One region of the Butyricicoccus intestinisimiae genome, then DNA from elsewhere that is predicted to be linked to it. Evidence: riboswitches for the same ligand, from Rfam matches in the RefSeq annotation. Region 1 holds a riboswitch; each other region holds the start of a gene.
The links. A riboswitch is a leader RNA that binds a small molecule or an ion and turns the genes downstream of it on or off. The one in region 1 is predicted to bind thiamine pyrophosphate.

Region 1 (5,998 bases):
CGCCCGGTTTGCTGAGCAGACAATCTGCAGCGTCCATGATTTCATCAACATTGTTGACATATTCAAACACTTTGATGGGATTGCGTGTTTGAATCGCACACACTTTTTCAAAAAGCTTTTCATTTTTGCCGCAGATGACAAGAATTTGTACAGGGAACGGCAGTTGTTCAATGGATGCAATGTATTCCGGCACATCGCCAAATCCCATGCCGCCGCTCATAATTAAAATGGTTGGCAGCGTTTCATCCAGATTAAATTTTTTGCGCATTTCTAATTTGTCATGCTTGATTTGAAATTGCTTGCGAATCGGAATGCCAAACGGCAAAACGCGAGAAAAATCTATGCCGCGCCGTGTAAACTGCGGCTGTAGATATTCGCTCGGCGCAACAATGTATTCAAAATATTCGACATCCTCCCAGTAGTTTTGTACGGTGAAATCCGTAATGATGCCGTAGCAGGGACAAGTAATCGCGCCATGTCCCTTGAGCAAATCTACAGCCTGTGCGGCATAAACCATTGTGCATACGATGCAATCCGGTGCGTACTCGTCAATGGCGCGGCGCAGACGGGAGGCAAGAAACGCATCTGCCAGCCGAGATGGCGTGTATTCGTTAAAATCCTTTTCATCCTGCCGCGTGTAGACAGTAGACGCCATGTCATGAAAATGCGACAGCGTTTTCATAGACAAAAAATATCCGCTCGCCGTTGCCTTTTTCAAATGCGGGCTGATATATTCATACATGTCCAAAATCTCACACGAAGCGTCGGGATATAATGCAGTAAAGCAATCGGAGATTGCTCCGGCAACGGCATTGTGTCCGTTGCCAAGCGGTGCTGTAATAATCAGTAATTTCATGGCAGTCTCCCTATACACAAAATCTTCTATCTATAAGTATACGGCAGAGGGAGAGAATTGCAAGCATATGAAACAAAAAAAGAGACGTATCCTACCTTGGTTTGGATACGCCTCTTTGCGCAAAACGATTATAACATAGGCTGCATAGTTTGTGCAACATCGCTGCAGGTCATAAGACCGGACATAATGCAGGCACCTGCCGCGCCTGTTTGCAGGACAGCAGGATAACGCTCGGCGTTGATGCCGCCGATACCAAATACTGGCAAATCAGTCGCCTGACAGACCGCACGCAAGAATGACAAACCGCGCGGCGGAACGCCTGCCTTGCAGTCGGTCGGAAACACGTGCCCTGCCTGCACATACGTCGCCGGAGTATCTGCGAGCTGCGCCGCTTCTTCCGGAGAATGCAGGGAGACACCTACGCGGGAAAAATCATCCAACTCGTTTTTGTGCTGCAGAAGCAGATGAAACGGCAGATGAATGCCATCACAGCCGATGCGCCGTGCCACAGCAATTTGAGAATTCAAATTGAGGGGAACAGCATGCTTTTGACAAATGCGCAGGCAATCACGTGCTAAGGCTTCGTATTCACTCTCTGATAAATCCTTTTCACGAAGCACAATGGCATAGGGATGCTGTGCGGCAATGCGATCCAATCGCTCCAAAAAATCATCCGGACACAGCAGCCGGTGCGTCACACAAATTACCATCAGCCTGCGTAAATGTAGTCAGAGAATACCGGCTGTAAGCCCTCGTCGATGATTGCCTGACGCACGGCATGGACATCTCTGTCGTCAGAGATGATGAACTGCGGATCACCCTTGGAATCCTCATCTTCGATGTGGTCGCCGATACCGGTGGAAACACCGGCGGAAATCTTGGTTGCGGCAATGTTGATGATGCCGTTTCGATAACCGGCGCGTTCACGGGTAGAAATCGTAATGCTGGCAAACGGCATAAACAGACGATATGCACAGATAATTTGCGTCAGCTGTGTCTCGTGAACATCCTTTGGATTGATTTTATCATTGTTGATAATCGGACGCAGACGCGGGCAGGAGAAGGCAATTTCTGCGTGCGGATACTTTTTCTGAATCAGGTATGCGTGCATACCGGTTGCAAATGCATCCTTGCGGAAATCGTCCAGACCGAGCAGTGCGGCAAAACCGACGCCGCGCATGCCGCCCATCAGCGCGCGTTCCTGTGCGTTGACACGATACGGGAAAATGCGCTTGTGGCCGCCCAGATGCAGCGTTTCGTACTTATCCGGATTATATGTCTCTTGGAATACCGTGACGTAATCGACGCCGCATTCGTGCAGATGGCGATACTCGTCCGAGTTGAGCGGATAAATTTCTACGCCGATGACCGTGAAATATTTGCGGGCAATCTTACATGCTTCGCCGATGTATTCAACCGGAGACATGGTGCGGCTCTCGCCGGTCAGAATCAAAATTTCTTTCAGACCGGATGCAGCGATAGCAGCCATTTCCTTGTCGACTTCTTCCATGTTCAGCTTGCCGCGGCGAATCTTGTTGTGGCAGTTAAAGCCGCAGTAAATGCAGTAGTTTTCGCAGTAATTGGCAATGTAGCACGGTGTAAACATCATGATGGAATTGCCAAAATGCTTGCGGGTCTCCTGCTGTGCACGCTTTGCCATCAGTTCGACATATGGCTGAGCTGCCGGAGAGAGCAGTGCGGCAAAATCCTCCGGTGTCAGCACGTCCTTGGACAGGGCGCGGATGACATCGGCAGCGGTATATTTGGTTTCATCATAGCCTTCGCGCGCTTCGAGCACCTGCTCCATGATGTTGCCCGGCACAATTTCCATGCCCGGCTGATATTCCATGTGATTGGTCTCACGGGTGATATATTTTGCGTTGATAACTTCGCTCATGTCTGTTCCTCCTTAGTCTGCCAGAAAACCGGTCAGCGGGGAAGAAGCAGATGCCTTTTCCAGAATGCGGCCCATGCCGGACAGATAAGCGGTGCGGCCTGCCTCAATGGCCTGCTTGAATGCGCCAGCCATTGCCGGAATATCACCTGCCGTTGCAATGGCGGTGTTGGACATGACAGCAGCGCAGCCCATTTCCATTGCCTCACATGCCTGACTCGGCTTGCCGATGCCTGCGTCTACAATAATCGGCAGATCAATCTCGTCTACGAGAATCTGAATGAATTCCTTGGTGACAAGACCCTTGTTGGTGCCAATCGGTGCGCCGAGCGGCATAACAGCAGCGGCTCCGGCATTGACGAGATCACGCGCTGCGTTGAGATCCGGATACATGTACGGCAGAACGACAAAGCCTTCCTTTGCCAAAATTTCGGTTGCCTTGATGGTCTCATAGTTGTCCGGCAGCAGATACTTGGACTCGTGAATACATTCAATTTTAATAAAATTGCCGCAGCCGACTTCGCGAGCCAGACGAGCAATGCGGACAGCTTCTTCTGCATTGCGGGCACCGGAGGTGTTCGGCAGAAGGGTGACGCCTTCCGGAATGTAATCCAGAATGTTGTCAATGCTGCCGAGCGTTGCACGGCGCAGTGCCAGCGTGACAATCTGCGCACCGGCGTATTCTACAGCTGCCTTGATGAGATCCAGAGAGTATTTGCCGGAACCGAGAATAAAGCGGGAAGTAAATTCGTGTCCGCCAAGGGTAAATGTATCAGCCATGATAAAAAGTTCTCCTTTGTTTCAATAAAAAATATAAAAAATCAATGAGCTTACGGTTCTTCGATGCCGAGCAGCAGACGAAGAACCATATTTGCCTCATGTCCGGCGCAGACGGTGACGCGCGGGGACATCAGACCGATGCCGTTTGCGGCGGCAGTTTCGCCATCGCCGCAGACATATAAGCGAGACATGCGCTTGCGGGTGACGATGGTGTTGGACGAGCCGTAGCCCGCCATGCCGGAGCCGGATACAATGCGAATGGTTTCAGACTCGCTGAGCAAGGTGGAAACCAGTTCCGCCTTGCAAACCGGATTGTCAAACGCTTCGCATACCACATCACAGTCTGCAAACAGATCCATCGCGTTTTCCGCAGTGATGCGGACAGTATGTGTTTCTACCGAGATGAACGGATTGATCTGATGAATCAGAGAGGCGGTCGCCTCGGTTTTGTACTGACCAAGATGGGAGACAAAATAATTTTGCCGGTTGAGATTGCTCGGCTCGACAATGTCGAAATCTGCGAGCACGAGCTGACCGACACCGGTACGCGCGAGCATAGCGGCGATATTGGAGCCAAGTCCGCCGAGACCGGCGATGCCGACGCGGGCGCGGCGCACGGTTTCGTGCACTTTTGGCGAATGCCGCGCCGCCATCATGTGTTCCAGTACATCGCGCGGCGGCAGCACGCCTTTTTCAATCAGGGTGATGCTGTCGCCGTCCGCTAAGATACAGTTTTCACTGGTCTGAAATCCATTGCGAATGGTGACGGAGGCGGTCGGCTGCAGCTGGTTTGCTGCGTCCTGCAGACCGATGCCGTCGGGCAATTGTACCGGCTTTCCGTTGCAAATGATGTGAAGCATATCAGCCGCCTCCTACAAAGCATACGATTTCCACTGCGTCTGCGTCGTGCAGTGCAAAGGTGTCGTACTGTGCTTTCGGGACAATGGCGCCGTTTACTTCAACCGCAATACGGGTGAGCGGGTAGCCCTCTTGTTCCAGAAGGGTGCGAACTGTCATACCCTCGGTCGCAGAAACCGTGTTGCCGTTTACTTTCATGGGGTTATTCCTCCTTTTGCTGCAAGATAGACATGAAAAAAGACCATCGACTTTGGAAGTCGTGGTCTTACAGGTGCTGATCTTGTTCAAAACTAGTAAATAACCTCGAAACTCCCTACGTCGGTACTAACCGGACAGGTTCAATGAGTAAGGAGGCAATATCTCCACTCTCAACCGCTTCGCGCGGGTCCCCAGTTCGAACAAAGTCTTCAATTGTCTTTTCGTGAGCATTATACGACAGAGAAACCAACTTGTCAATCATTTTTTTTCACAGCGGTTCACAAAGACATCTGGGCATCGGTTGACGAATATGCGCAAAAATGTTAAACTGAACCTAGGAAAATGGGTATTTTTTGTGGAAAAGGAGAAACTATGACGTACACGATTGAAAATGAAAAATTTTCCGTCAGCATCGACAGCAAGGGCGCCGAGCTGTGCTCGATGCGTTCGAAAAAGACCGGCATAGAATATGTCTGGCAGGCAGACCCGCATGTTTGGGCGCGGCACGCGCCGGTGCTGTTTCCGATTGTCGGCCGTCTCAAAGACAAAACGTATACAGTCGGCGGAAAAGAATATCACATCACCCAGCACGGCTTTGGCAGAGATTTGGAATTTGCCTGCACCGAGCAGACAGATACCACGCTGGCATTTACGCTGATGCCAAATGAATATACCAAACCGATGTATCCATTTGATTTTGCGTTTACCGTTCGGTATGTGCTGGAGGGAAATACGCTGCAAAAACAGCACATCACGGCCAATCATGGCGATACCGAGATGTACTATGAAGTCGGCGGGCACGATGCGTATAACGTTGCGTTGGAACCTGACGAAATCATGGAAGATTATTACCTGGATTTTGGCTCCGGTGATGCGATTTATCCGCTCATCAATGATGAGAGCCTTATGATTACCAAGAACAAGCGCACGGTACCGCTGCAGGACGGCAAGCTGTTTTTGTCCGGCGGGCTGTTTGAGCTGGATGCGCTGATTTTGGATGACTGCGTTCGGCGCGAGGTCAGCATCCGCAGCAAAAAATCAAACCATGTCATTTCTATGAAATTTGATGATTTCCCATATTTGGGCATTTGGAGCAAATATACCGGCTCTGACACAAACTACGTCTGCATCGAGCCGTGGAGCACGCTGCCGGATGCAAATTATCTGGATCATGCGTTGGAAAATAAGGTCGGCGTGCGCAAGCTCGCACCAAAGAGCAGCGAAACGCTGACGTTTGAAACCACGATTGAGGAATAAAAAAGCAGGAACTGCACGGGCAGTTCCTGCTGAACAATCAAAACGGTTTACTTGGCGCGATACATGGCGGACAGGCGGGTGTGCGACAGCACATGGCCGCGCAGACCGTGGATCAGTTCGTTGAGATAGAAGCCTGGCTTCAGATTCAACTTGCA
Region 2 (5,998 bases), on a different contig from region 1:
TTCGTTGACGACGTAGCCGCGGCTCGTGTTGATAATATACACGCCGTCCTTCATCAAATCAATGACGTCCTTGCAGATAAAGTCCTTCATGGTCTTGACTGCGGGCAGATGCAGACTGATAATATCAGCGGTGCGCACGGCGGTTTCCAAATCGACGATTTCTACACCCAGCGCGTTGGCAGCCTGATAATTCGGATACGGGTCATACGCAATGACCTTGACCGGGAATACGCTGAGCAGCTTGGCAAATTCACAGCCGATATTGCCGAAGCCGAGCAGTGCAACCGTGCCTTCCAGCGTCTGAGACATCTTTGCCGTGACGCCATCCGCGCGCAGGCTGCGGTCATAAATAGTAATCTTGCGCAGAATCGCAAGTGTCAGGGCGAGTGCCTGTTCTGCGACCGCCTTGGAATTGACGCCTGGTGCGTTGCACACGGCGATGCCAAGTTCAGTGGCTTTTTCCAGATCGACGGTCTCGAAGCCAGCGCCAAAACGAGCGATGCCCTTCAAATGGTCGGCACAGGCGGAGAGCACTTCCGCGTTCCACGGTTCGCGTCCCGCTACGACATAATCAAAGCCCTTGGCTGCGGCGATTACTTCCTGCACGTCCTGCGTGTGATACAGCGGCGTATTGACAATTTCTGCGCCCTGTGCGACGGCGTCATGAAAAACCTCGTTGAGATCGAGATTCAATTCGTTCTGCACCAGAACAGCAACTCTCGTTTTGTTCTCTGGCATGATGGTTCCTCCTTTGGGGAATCGGTGCTGCGGCTATTCGCCGCAGCATTCGTGTGAGTGAGTATGATGATATAGTGAAATGGTTAGGCTAAATTTACAGCTTTTCGCTGAGATATGCAGAGAGCGTTTTTGCGTCCTGCTTTTCGCTGTCGCCGGAGAGGACGAAGGAAATATGATCTCCGCCCTTGATGGCCATGCCGATGATGGACAAGATGCTGTTGGCGTCAACGGATGCGTTGTCCTTTACCAGACGAACGGTAGAAGATAACGGCTTAATTTTCTGTGTCAGCTCCGCAGCAACCTGTGCATGAACGAATACCGACTCGGACACTGTATGTTCAATGGTAATCATTTGGATTGGCACCTCTTTCTTTGGTAGTTTGTTTTTGTTGATTTATCTTTTGTGACTACAAGTATGACGTCAAAACAGGGGTGAAACAAGTGGATTTCTGGCGGAAATTTGGCGTCATGCATGTGGACACGGCAAAAACATGTGCAAAATATCGAGAAATAGCGGCGTAAAGCAAGTGGTACATGTAGAATATACACAGCACACGGGAGAAAAATGAGATGATTTGTTAAAAAAATAACAAAAGAAAAATTTCCGTCAATTCTGGACAAAATTGAGAAAATGTGGTATCTTTCTTGCAAATAATCACGAAGCCATCAGGATTTGTCAATAATTTAACAAACAGGGTGGCGGGAAGAAAGGTGGGAAGAACATGGAGCTGTCACAGCGAGCGAAACAATTGAGCATTCTGCTGCTGGAACAGCCGGCAGGATGCCCGCTCACATTGGCGGAATTGTCCGAACAAATGCATTTGAGCAAGCGAACCATCCAGCGAGCGCTTCCGGAAGTGCGCGACTGGATGAAAGCGCGGAATTGTCTCATGCAGTCCCGCGCGGGCAGCGGTATTTTTCTGGAATCGAGTGAGAAGGCCAAGCGCGATCTGTTGTTGGAACTGCAGGGAAATGTGCACGGACAGGAAAGCCTGTCGCAGCAAGCGGAACTGTTGGAGCTGCTGCTCGATGCAAAACGGGTGTTGTCCATCGAACAGATCAGCGAGCGGCTGTTTTGTTCCAGAGATGCCGTGGAGAAGCAGCTGCCATGGGTGCGGAATTGGCTGGCACGGTATCAAATCACGCTGCATGTACAAACCGGTGTAGGCTTATATATTGAAAGCACAGAGAAAAATTGGCGGCGCGCGCGCATCGAACACATTGCGGCGTTTCATGCAGATGCAGTGATGATCTATTTCTCTGCGCCGGAGCGCAATGAGCCGCCGATGCTGTTTCGTGTTCTTTCGCGGGAAGAACAGCTCAGCCTGCTGTCTATTTTGCGACGGGCGCAAAGCTATCAGGAGATTTGCCTGACAGACGAAGGCTTTCTGCGCGTATATCTGTGTGCGGGGCTGATGCTTCGGCGCATTCGTCAGGGGTATCCGCTGCAGTTGGAGCGGGAAGAACTGGAACGACTGCAACGGCTTCCGGAATATGCTATGGCGGAGCATGTGACGGATATGCTGCGGGAACACAGTGAGATTGCACCGGATGCCGCGGAAATCGGATTTTTGGCCATGTATTTTGCAAACAGCGACACCATGCCGAAACAAAATCTCGCTGCATCAGCGACGGGAGAGCTGCACCGGCTGTATTTGGCGCAGCGCATCATCGGTGCGGCACAGCGCGAATTGCAGCTGCATTTTGAGGCGGATGAACAGCTGTTAGAAGGACTTTACAGCCATTTGCAAGCGACATGCAGCCGTCTGCGGCTGGGAAGTCCGATTGAAAACCCGCTGACGCAGGAAATGATAGAGCTGTATCCTACTTTATATGCAGCGGCAGACAATGCTTGCGCGGTATTGAAGGAAATTTTAGAGATAGACAGCGTTCCGCCGGAAGAATGTGCGTATATTGCGATGCATTTGGGCGCGGCCATGGAGCGGATGCAGGAGAAATCGCAAAATATCTCCGCCGTGGTCGTGTGTCCGGTCGGCATGAGCGGCGCCAGTCACTTGGCGGCAGAAATTACGCGCCGATTTCCTCGGATTGCTGTGCACCGTATCGTCAGCGCGATCGACATTGACACACGGCAGCTGCGGCGTGAAGGCATTGACTTGATTGTTTCCACCATTGATTTGTCACTTTCGTATCCGGTGGTGCGTGTCAGTACGCTGCTCAATCGGCGGGATTTTACCCGCATTGATGCGGCGCTGACGATGGCGATTCAGCGAAAGCAGGAGATACGGGCGGCGCAGCATCCCATGGCGCAGCGGAAAGATGCGGCATTTATTGCACGATTCAGTGATGAAATGCTGCGCCTGACGGAAGAAATTCCGTGGCATCAAATTCCAAGCATCCAGCATGTGGAGGAGTTGGCGTATTATGCTGCGCGCATGATGATTTCGGACGATATTGCGGCAAATCAGCTGGAGCAGCAGCTTGTGCATCAGGTGCATCAGGCGGACAGCTATTTGCAGCCGTATCGAAGGTTGTTTCTCTGCTGTCAGTCGGAATATGTCAAACACTGCTGCATGGGATACTTACAGGTAAACATGCCGTATGCGTGGAACGGGCAGGATGCTGTCGAAGGCTGTCTTGTGCTGCTCGTGCCGGAGAAGGATGCAACGGGCGCGGCGGCGTATCTGATGCACAGAGCGTGTGCGGCATTGCTGCGCGGCAGAGAATATTTGCAGGACATGCAGCGTGGAGAAAAATCGGCGTTTGCACAGCGTCTGGAGCGCGATTTGCTGCAATGCTATGCCAATATTGTGCGGCAGCATTTGCCGGAATAGCGGGAACAAAAAAACTGTTGCCTTCGGGCAACAGTTTTTTCTTGACGGAAAGAGACAAAGAGAATATAATAAATTGAACGAAACGGGGGAGCTTGTGCGAGCAGGCTGAGAGTAGGCGAAAGCCTTGACCCTTAACCTGATTTGGATAATGCCAACGTAGGAAGATGTTTTTTTGACTTGCGCATCGGGTTACCGAATGCGTTTTTTTTTGAAAAAATCTTGTCGTTTCGTTTTTAAGCGGTCGATTGGGGGCACCACCTTCCGCCGCTATACAAAATCAATGACTGTGAAAGGAGACAAGTTCACAATGAAAACAGCATTGACAATCGCAGGAAGTGATTCCTGCGGAGGCGCTGGAATTCAAGCAGACATTAAAACGATGACCGCCAATGGCGTATATGCCATGAGCGCCATCACCGCATTGACTGCACAGAATACCACCGGCGTAACAGGTATCATGGAGGTAACTCCGGACTTTTTGCGGGAACAGCTGACCGATGTGATTGAGGACATTTGGCCGGATGCCGTAAAAATCGGCATGGTTTCCTCCAGCGGACTCATTCAAGTCATCGCGGATACCATTGAAACCTATCAGCTCAAAAATGTCGTTGTCGATCCGGTTATGGTTGCGACAAGCGGCGCAAAGCTCATCAGCGATGAGGCCATTGAGACGTTGAAAACGCAGCTGATTCCGAAGGCGACTGTCATCACGCCGAATATTCCGGAGACGGAAGTGCTGTTCGGCAAGAAGATCACCAGCGCCGAGGATATGATTGCAGCGGCAAAATGGATTAGCGAGACCTATCACTGCGCGGTACTGTGCAAGGGCGGACACAATATGAATGACGCCAACGATCTGCTGTATCGAGACGGCGGCTATCAGTGGTTCAAGGGAAAGCGCATCGACAACCCGAACACCCACGGCACTGGCTGCACGCTTTCCAGCGCGATTGCATCCAATCTCGCAAAGGGCATGAATTTAGATGACGCCGTGGATTGCGCGAAGAGATATATTTCTGGCGCATTGGCGGCGATGCTGGATCTCGGCAAGGGCAGTGGTCCGATGAATCACGCGTTTGCAGTGGAAGGCACATATTAAATCATTTTATTCAGGGAGTAAGCAAGATATATTATGGATATGAAGTGGAAGTTAAAAGACATTTTGATGGTTGCCATCGTGGGCGTCCTGTTCTCGTTCCTGTTTTTGGGTGCTGATTACGTGGGCGCCGCTCTGACGGCGGCGTTGACGCCGATGGGTCTGGGCGCACTTGGCTACCAGTTTATTTATGGCATCTGGTTTATGGCTGCAACCTTTGCAACCTACGTGATTCAGAAGCGCGGCGTCGGTATCATCGCAGAAATGCTGGCAGCAGTCATTGAAGTTATGATGGGCGGCATGTTTGGTCCGATGACGCTGGTTACCGGTTTTTGTCAGGGTCTGGGTTGCGAGATCGGCTTTGCGATCTTCCGTTATAAGAAGTTCGGCTGGTCTTCGATGATTCTCAGCTCGATTATTTGTGCGGTATTTACGTTTATCGTTCCGGAATATTTCGCATACGGTTACAGCGCATATGCACTGCCGATTCTGATTGCAGCACTGGCAATTCGCGTTGTCAGCTCGATACTCTTTACCGGTGTCGTATCCAAGCTGATTGGCGACGGTCTGGCAAAGGCTGGTGTATTGCGCGGCTATGCACTGGGCATGAAACAGAATCTTCCGGAGGAAGTGGAATAATTCATGAAACAGGCTGCGATTGTATGTGAAAACCTGACGTTTCGCTATTTTGAAAAATCCAAACCGGTGATTGACAACGTATCGCTGACCATTCCGGCGGGAGAAGTCACTGTCCTGATGGGAAGCAGCGGCTGCGGAAAGAGCACACTGGCGGCAGTTCTGTGCGGATTGCTGCCGGAAAACGGCGGCTTTTTGACGAAAGGCTCGATTGAGCTGTTCGGCACACCACTGAAAGAGCTGAATCCGAGTGACCGCGCCGAGAAAATTTCTATGATGTTCCAAAATCCGGATCTGCAGTTCTGCATGGCAACGCTGCGCGAGGAACTATATTTTTGCATGGAAAATATCCGTGTGCCGGCGGAACGCATGCGCGAGCGCGCACAGTTGTCTGCACGCGTGATGGGAACAGAGCATTTGCTGGATCGGAAGCTGTTCAGCCTGTCCGGCGGAGAAAAACAGCGTGCTGTTCTGACGTGCATTCATCTGCTCGATGCGTCGTGTATTTTGCTGGATGAACCATTCGCTAATTTGGATCCGGATGCGGTACAGGAAATGATGAAATTGCTGCGCAGGATGTGTCGGGAACAGGGCAAAACAATCGTAGCAATTGACCACATGGCGGATCACTGGATGGATACGGCGGATCGCTTTCTGCTGCTCGGCGAAGGCGGACGAGTACTTTGTGAAGCGCAGACAGCGGAAGAACTGGAGCAGGCGCGCCCACTGTTTC
Region 3 (5,998 bases), on a different contig from region 1:
TGATTTCCTCGTGTGCAAACAGCAGAGCATCCAGCATCTGATCTTCCGGAACTTCCTTTGCGCCAGCCTCGATCATAACGATCTTCTCAGCGGTGCCGCAAACGGTGACGTCCATCAGGCTCTTCTGGCGCTGCTCCAGCGTCGGATTCAGCACGAACTCGCCGTCTACCAGACCAACGTCTACGCCTGCTACGGTGTAGTTGAACGGAATATCAGAAATAGCAACTGCGATAGATGCACCATTCAGAGCAGTTACCTGCGGGGAGTTGTCGTAATCGTTGCCCATAACGGTGCACACGATGGATACGTCATTGCGCAGATCCTTCGGGAACAACGGACGCATCGGACGGTCGATCTGACGGGAAGCGATGGTAGCCTGCTCGCTTGCCTTGCCCTCGCGGCGCATAAAGGAGCCCGGGATACGGCCTACTGCGTACAGCTTTTCTTCAAAATCAACGGAAAGCGGGAAGAAATCCACGCCCTCACGCGGCTTCGGGGAAGCGGTAGCGGTAACGAGAACTACGGTATCGCCGTAGCGAACCAGAGCGGAACCATTTGCCAGCTGTGCAACCTTGCCGGTCTCAACAGTCAGCTCGCGGCCTGCGAACGTGGTCTTAAACACGCGCGCTTCATCAAATGACTTATGGGTAATCGTCGTCATAACTGTCTCCTATCTTAATAAAATTCTTCGTTTTTTCGGAAAGGCCGACAGTCCTTCAAGCACTTGAAGCAGATGTGGCAGCACGTCCACACTTCCTTCAACTGCTCAAGGAATTGCCGTCCAGTCCATTCCTTCATAAACGGGCAGAGAGGACGACCGCAGCGCGTGCGGCCTTCCTCTCTCATGAACAAGTACTTACTTTCTGATGCCGAGCTTAGCGATGATAGCTCTGTAACGCTCGATGTCCTTCTTCTTCAGGTAAGCGAGCATGTTGCGGCGCTGACCAACCATCTTCAGCAGGCCACGACGGGAATGGTTGTCGTGCTTGTGCTCCTTCAGATGCTCGGTGAGCTGCTTGATGCGCTCGGTCAGGATTGCGATCTGTACTTCCGGAGAACCGGTGTCGGTCTCGTGGGTACGGTTTGCAGCAATAACTTCAGCCTTCTGTTCTTTGCGGATCATAATTAGACACCTCATAATATAATATAGTTTGTAGCTTTCCGCACACCGGGCAGCGGCTCAGGTGTAAGGACACGGTCAAACGTGTCCGGTATCCAGACTGCTCAGTGAGGGGGATACGCTAACTACTGCATCATATCACACGGCACGCCGTTTGTAAAGTAAAAATTTTCGGAAAATTTTCCTGTATTTTGTACATGTCATTTTTTTCGTCCGCCGCGAGGCGTCTTGTTTCATTTTGCAGCGCATTCATACAGATTGTACAAGTTTTTTTGCGAATTTCCGCTGTTTTTTTACCGTCCAATTGCAATTTTTCCATGCAGTCTGTATTTGCGAAATCCTGCATTTTCCGTCGAACACAATCCAAGTCTCCGCATTTTCTGCATGTGCAGAAAATGCTTCCTGCACGCATTGTATACTTGCACAGTTGCCCGCCAGATGGCTGTGATTTGTTTCATGAAATTTGTATCTTTTCAGGAAGATGAGGCAATGCTATAATACATCCATCAACAACAGGCAAGTCACTGAGCAATCAGTGCTGTGTCTACTCTCCGTGCTCTCCGCACGGATTCCTCTTTTTCTCTTTTCTGAAATGAAAACACATGGCGGGGGCTGTGCAATCGTGCGGCCTGGATGTCATGTGTTTTTCTTTTGCCTTTTTTATACATTCTTGCATTTTTCCTGCTGTATTTGTCTATTTCCTCTTTTTTACATTGACATTCTTCCGTATTTTTGCTACAATAATACCAATTTACAGGGGAACTACCGTATGTCCGTTCGGGCATCGAGTTGAGAAGGTTAAAACCTGACCCTTTGAACCTGTCGGTTAACACCGTTGTAGGAAGTAAAGGTATTTCGGATACTGAATCCAGATATGCATTGATTTCCTGCGAAATCAGTGCATTTTTTTGTTTCCTACGTTGTTCCCACGTTTCTTTTAGGAGGATCAGCATGTACAAAACACAGATTGAAGCAGCCAAGCAGGGGATTATCACCCCGCAGATGGAAGTTGTCGCAAAGAAGGAAAATATTGACGCAGAAGTTCTGCGCGACCGCATTGCCCGCGGCACTGTCGTCATTCCGGCGAACCGCAACCACACGTCCTTGTCTCCGGAAGGCATCGGCGAAGGTCTGAAGACCAAAATCAACGTCAATCTCGGTATTTCCGGCGACTGTCATGATTATGAAGAGGAATTCAAAAAGGTTCGCATGTCCATTGATTACGGCGCAGAGGCAATTATGGATCTGTCCAATTACGGCAAGACCCACACCTTCCGTCAGGAACTGATTGATATGTCTCCGGCGATGATCGGCACGGTTCCGATGTATGACGCCGTTGGCTATCTGGAAAAAGATCTGAAGAGCATCGAAGCAAAGGATTTTCTGCGCGTCGTCGAAGCGCACGCTAAGACCGGCGTAGACTTTGTGACCATTCACGCAGGCATCAACCGCAAGACCATTGATACCTTCAAGCAGACCAAGCGTCTGACCAACATTGTATCGCGCGGCGGCTCTCTGCTGTTCGCATGGATGGAAATGACCGGCAACGAAAACCCGTTCTACGAGTATTTCGATGAGCTGTGCGACATTCTGCACGAATATGACGTCACCATCAGCTTGGGTGATGCCATGCGTCCGGGTTCCAACCACGACTCCACAGATGCCAGCCAGATTACCGAGCTGATTGAGCTGGGCATCCTGACCAAGCGCGCTTGGGAAAAGAACGTACAGGTCATGATCGAAGGTCCTGGCCACATGGTGCTCAATGAAATCAAGGCGAATATGGAAATTGAAAAGCGTCTGTGCCACGGTGCGCCGTTCTATGTTCTCGGTCCAATCGTAACCGATATTGCTCCGGGTTATGACCATATCACTTCCGCAATCGGCGGTGCGATTGCAGCGACATACGGTGCTGACTTCCTGTGTTATGTCACACCGGCAGAGCATCTGCGTCTGCCGGACGTCAATGACGTAAAGGAAGGCATTATTGCCTCCAAAATCGCAGCGCACGCCGCAGATATGGCAAAGGGCATCCCGCACGCCCGCGACATCGACAACAAGATGAGCGATGCGCGCCGCCGTCTGGACTGGGACGAAATGTTCGACCTCGCCATTGACGGGGAAAAAGCACGCAAATACTTCGAATCCAAGCCGCCTCAGGATCGTCACACCTGCTCCATGTGCGGCAAGATGTGCGCAATGCGCACCACCAACTATATTCTGGAAGGCAAGGATGTCTCCCTGCTCTCCTCCAGCGAAAAGTAAGCCTCTTTATTTTTCTTCTCATATCATCTATATATGCGAAAACCTCCCGTGTAAAAACGGGAGGTTTTTGTGTTACATCGCGATTTCTCCCAAGAAAGCCTGCCCTCTCTGTCGCTGCGCGACATCTCTCCCAGAGGGAGAGACGAGTGGGTCTGTGCGCAATAAAAACTAAATCACATATTGTCCGTCAATCCCAAAATATAATCCGTCGAAGTCTGATAAAATCTCGCCAGACGAATCAGCACATCTGTCGGTATATCGCGCAAACCGCGCTCATATCGACAATACTGCGGCTGTTTCATGTCCAGAAAATCCGCCACCTGTTTTTGCGTCAAATCATGATCTTCACGCAATTCTCGTAATCTTTTATAATAATTATTCATGAATTGCTATCGATAAACCGTAAAACATCATTCGGCGTACATTGCAAGATGTTGCACAGCTTCTCCAATGTATAGACTGTAATCCCTTTGTTGTGTTTTAAATTAAAAATCGTTCGGGTATTAATGCCGTATTTTGTGATTAACGTATATGTTGTAATCTGTTTTTGCTTCATTGTTGCCCATAGCGGACTGTAATCAACCAAACCGGCACCTCCTCCCACGATATATGTCTTATTATCGTAGGAAAAGAGATACTTGAATATACTGAAAAATGTAAGTATAATATTGGTATCAAATGACAAAGCCGGAGGGATCTTCATGCGAGTAGAAAAATACTATTATTCCGACGCGAACAAGCCTGAGTCAGACATCCAAAACACGGAAAAGTTCCAGTCGTTCACGCAGTTATCTGCGTCCTGTCAATCTCTCGCACGGGAAATCGGCGCGAACCTGTTCATGGATACCGACGACCACGCGGGCTGGATTACCTTCATCTGCGATGTTTTGAGCTTCAAGGGCGCAACGAAACAAGCTATGCAGCATCTAGCAGACGTCGCAGATGAGGTGACGATACGAGCATCTGTAGACACCGGCGCGAACAGCCCCGCAGATGTTGACAACGCGGTGCAGCTGACCTTCTGGTTTGACTTTATTTAATCTCAACACAGCCCTCTCTGTCGCTGCGCGACATCTCTCCCAGAGGGAGAGACAAGTTGGTCTGCGCGCAAAACCAAAGCCTTCCTCTCTGAGGAAGGTGGCGCGGCGCAAGCCGTGACGGAAGGAGCAGCACGTGAGCAAGTCTGTATGCAAGTCAACTTGGTTCGTCAGGTGTGCGGTTCGCTCCGGCTTCTTGGCTCTCCCTTTGGGAGAGCTGGCATTTGCGAAGCAAATGACTGAGAGGGCAAGGCGCTGACAAATTCGTATGAGAGATACCCTGATTCGTCAGGGTTAGTCGGCTGCTCCCTCAGTCTTTGCCTGCGGCAAATCCAGCTCCCTCACAAGGGAGCCTGCCCTCTCTGTCGCTGCGCGACATCTCTCCCAGAGGGAGAGACAAGTTGGTTTGCGCGCAAAACCAAAGCCTTCCTCTCTGAGGAAGGTGGCGCGGCACAAGCCGTGACGGAAGGAGCAGCACGCGAACAAGTCTGTATGCAAGTCAACTTGGTTCGTCAGGTGTGCGGTTCGCTCCGGCTTCTTGGCTCTCCCTTTGGGAGAGCTGGCATTTGCATGGCAAATGACTGAGAGGGCAAGGCGCTGACAAATTCGTATGAGAGATACCCTGATTCGTCAGGGTTCGTCGGCTGCTCCCTCAGTCTTTGCCTGCGGCAATCCAACTCCCTCACAAGGGAGCCTGCCCTCTCTGTCGCTGCGCGACATCTCTCCCAGAGGGAGAGACAAGTTTGGATTGCGCGTAAGACAAAAAATCCCTCCGGAGCATTTTCCGGAGGGATTCATTTGTCTATGCGAAATTACTTCACGATTTCCTTTGCAGCAGCCGCGTACTTTTCAATCTTTGCGTCTACTTCTGCCTTTTCCTTGCCGTTTGCCATGATGTAAACCTTGACCTTCGGCTCGGTGCCAGACGGACGGATGATGAAGCTCGTGCCGTCCTCCAGATCGTAATACAGAACGTTCTGGCCCTTCAGCTCTACTTCGGTCTGTGCGCCAGTTGCCAGCTCGGTCTGGATGCCGGACTGCAAATCGCGAACGTCCTTTACTGCGGTTCCGCCAACTTCCTTGAGCGGGGTCTCACGCAGCTCCTTCATCAGCTCTGCCATGCGGGTCAGACCGGATACGCCCGGCATCACGATGGACAGGGTTTCTTCTGCATAATAGCCGTAACGCTTGTACATGTCCTGCATTGCATCGTACAGGGTCATGCCCTTGGTGCGGTAATAAGCAGCCATCTCTGCAATCAGCATGGATGCAATGACAGCGTCCTTGTCGCGGGCATGGTCGCCGCACAGGTAGCCATAAGACTCCTCAAAGGCGAACAGGTACTGATGCGAACCGGTTGCTTCGAATTCCTTGATCTTCTCCGCCAGGAACTTGAAGCCGGTAAACGTATCAAAGCAAGCAACGCCGTTGTCGTTGGCAACCTTGCGTGCCATTTCGGTAGAAACAACAGACTTGAGCACTGCCGGATGCGGCGGCATGGTGTTGGTCAGCTTCTTTGCCGTGATGATGTAGTCAATCAGCAGCACGCCCATCTGGTTGCCGCTCAGCGTGACAT

Region 2: it holds a riboswitch for thiamine pyrophosphate, as region 1 does, so the genes downstream of both, thiD (bifunctional hydroxymethylpyrimidine kinase/phosphomethylpyrimidine kinase) here and thiS (sulfur carrier protein ThiS) in region 1, are expected to answer to the same signal.
Region 3: it holds a riboswitch for thiamine pyrophosphate, as region 1 does, so the genes downstream of both, thiC (phosphomethylpyrimidine synthase ThiC) here and thiS (sulfur carrier protein ThiS) in region 1, are expected to answer to the same signal.

Annotation. Positions count from the first base shown of each region.
Region 1 covers NZ_JAHLQI010000006.1:1,826-7,823, forward strand. The annotation lists gene KQI75_RS10555 (MGDG synthase family glycosyltransferase) at 1-856, opposite strand, end outside; gene KQI75_RS10560 (thiamine phosphate synthase) at 985-1,554, opposite strand; gene thiH (2-iminoacetate synthase ThiH) at 1,566-2,753, opposite strand; gene KQI75_RS10570 (thiazole synthase) at 2,766-3,530, opposite strand; gene thiF (sulfur carrier protein ThiS adenylyltransferase ThiF) at 3,581-4,390, opposite strand; gene thiS (sulfur carrier protein ThiS) at 4,392-4,586, opposite strand; TPP riboswitch at 4,681-4,790, opposite strand; gene KQI75_RS10585 (aldose 1-epimerase family protein) at 4,959-5,843, shown strand; gene KQI75_RS10590 (YbhB/YbcL family Raf kinase inhibitor-like protein) at 5,891-5,998, opposite strand, start outside.
Region 2 covers NZ_JAHLQI010000001.1:537,148-543,145, reverse strand. The annotation lists gene KQI75_RS02770 (NAD(P)-dependent oxidoreductase) at 1-738, opposite strand, end outside; gene KQI75_RS02765 (HPr family phosphocarrier protein) at 833-1,090, opposite strand; gene KQI75_RS02760 (BglG family transcription antiterminator) at 1,461-3,533, shown strand; TPP riboswitch at 3,608-3,713, shown strand; gene thiD (bifunctional hydroxymethylpyrimidine kinase/phosphomethylpyrimidine kinase) at 3,841-4,632, shown strand; gene KQI75_RS02750 (ECF transporter S component) at 4,666-5,268, shown strand; gene KQI75_RS02745 (ABC transporter ATP-binding protein) at 5,272-5,998, shown strand, end outside.
Region 3 covers NZ_JAHLQI010000003.1:163,770-169,767, forward strand. The annotation lists gene KQI75_RS07305 (polyribonucleotide nucleotidyltransferase) at 1-661, opposite strand, end outside; gene rpsO (30S ribosomal protein S15) at 857-1,123, opposite strand; TPP riboswitch at 1,866-1,981, shown strand; gene thiC (phosphomethylpyrimidine synthase ThiC) at 2,072-3,385, shown strand; gene KQI75_RS07320 (helix-turn-helix domain-containing protein) at 3,559-3,768, opposite strand; gene KQI75_RS13765 (helix-turn-helix domain-containing protein) at 3,765-4,088, opposite strand; gene KQI75_RS07330 (hypothetical protein) at 4,087-4,425, shown strand; gene KQI75_RS07335 (phospho-sugar mutase) at 5,235-5,998, opposite strand, start outside.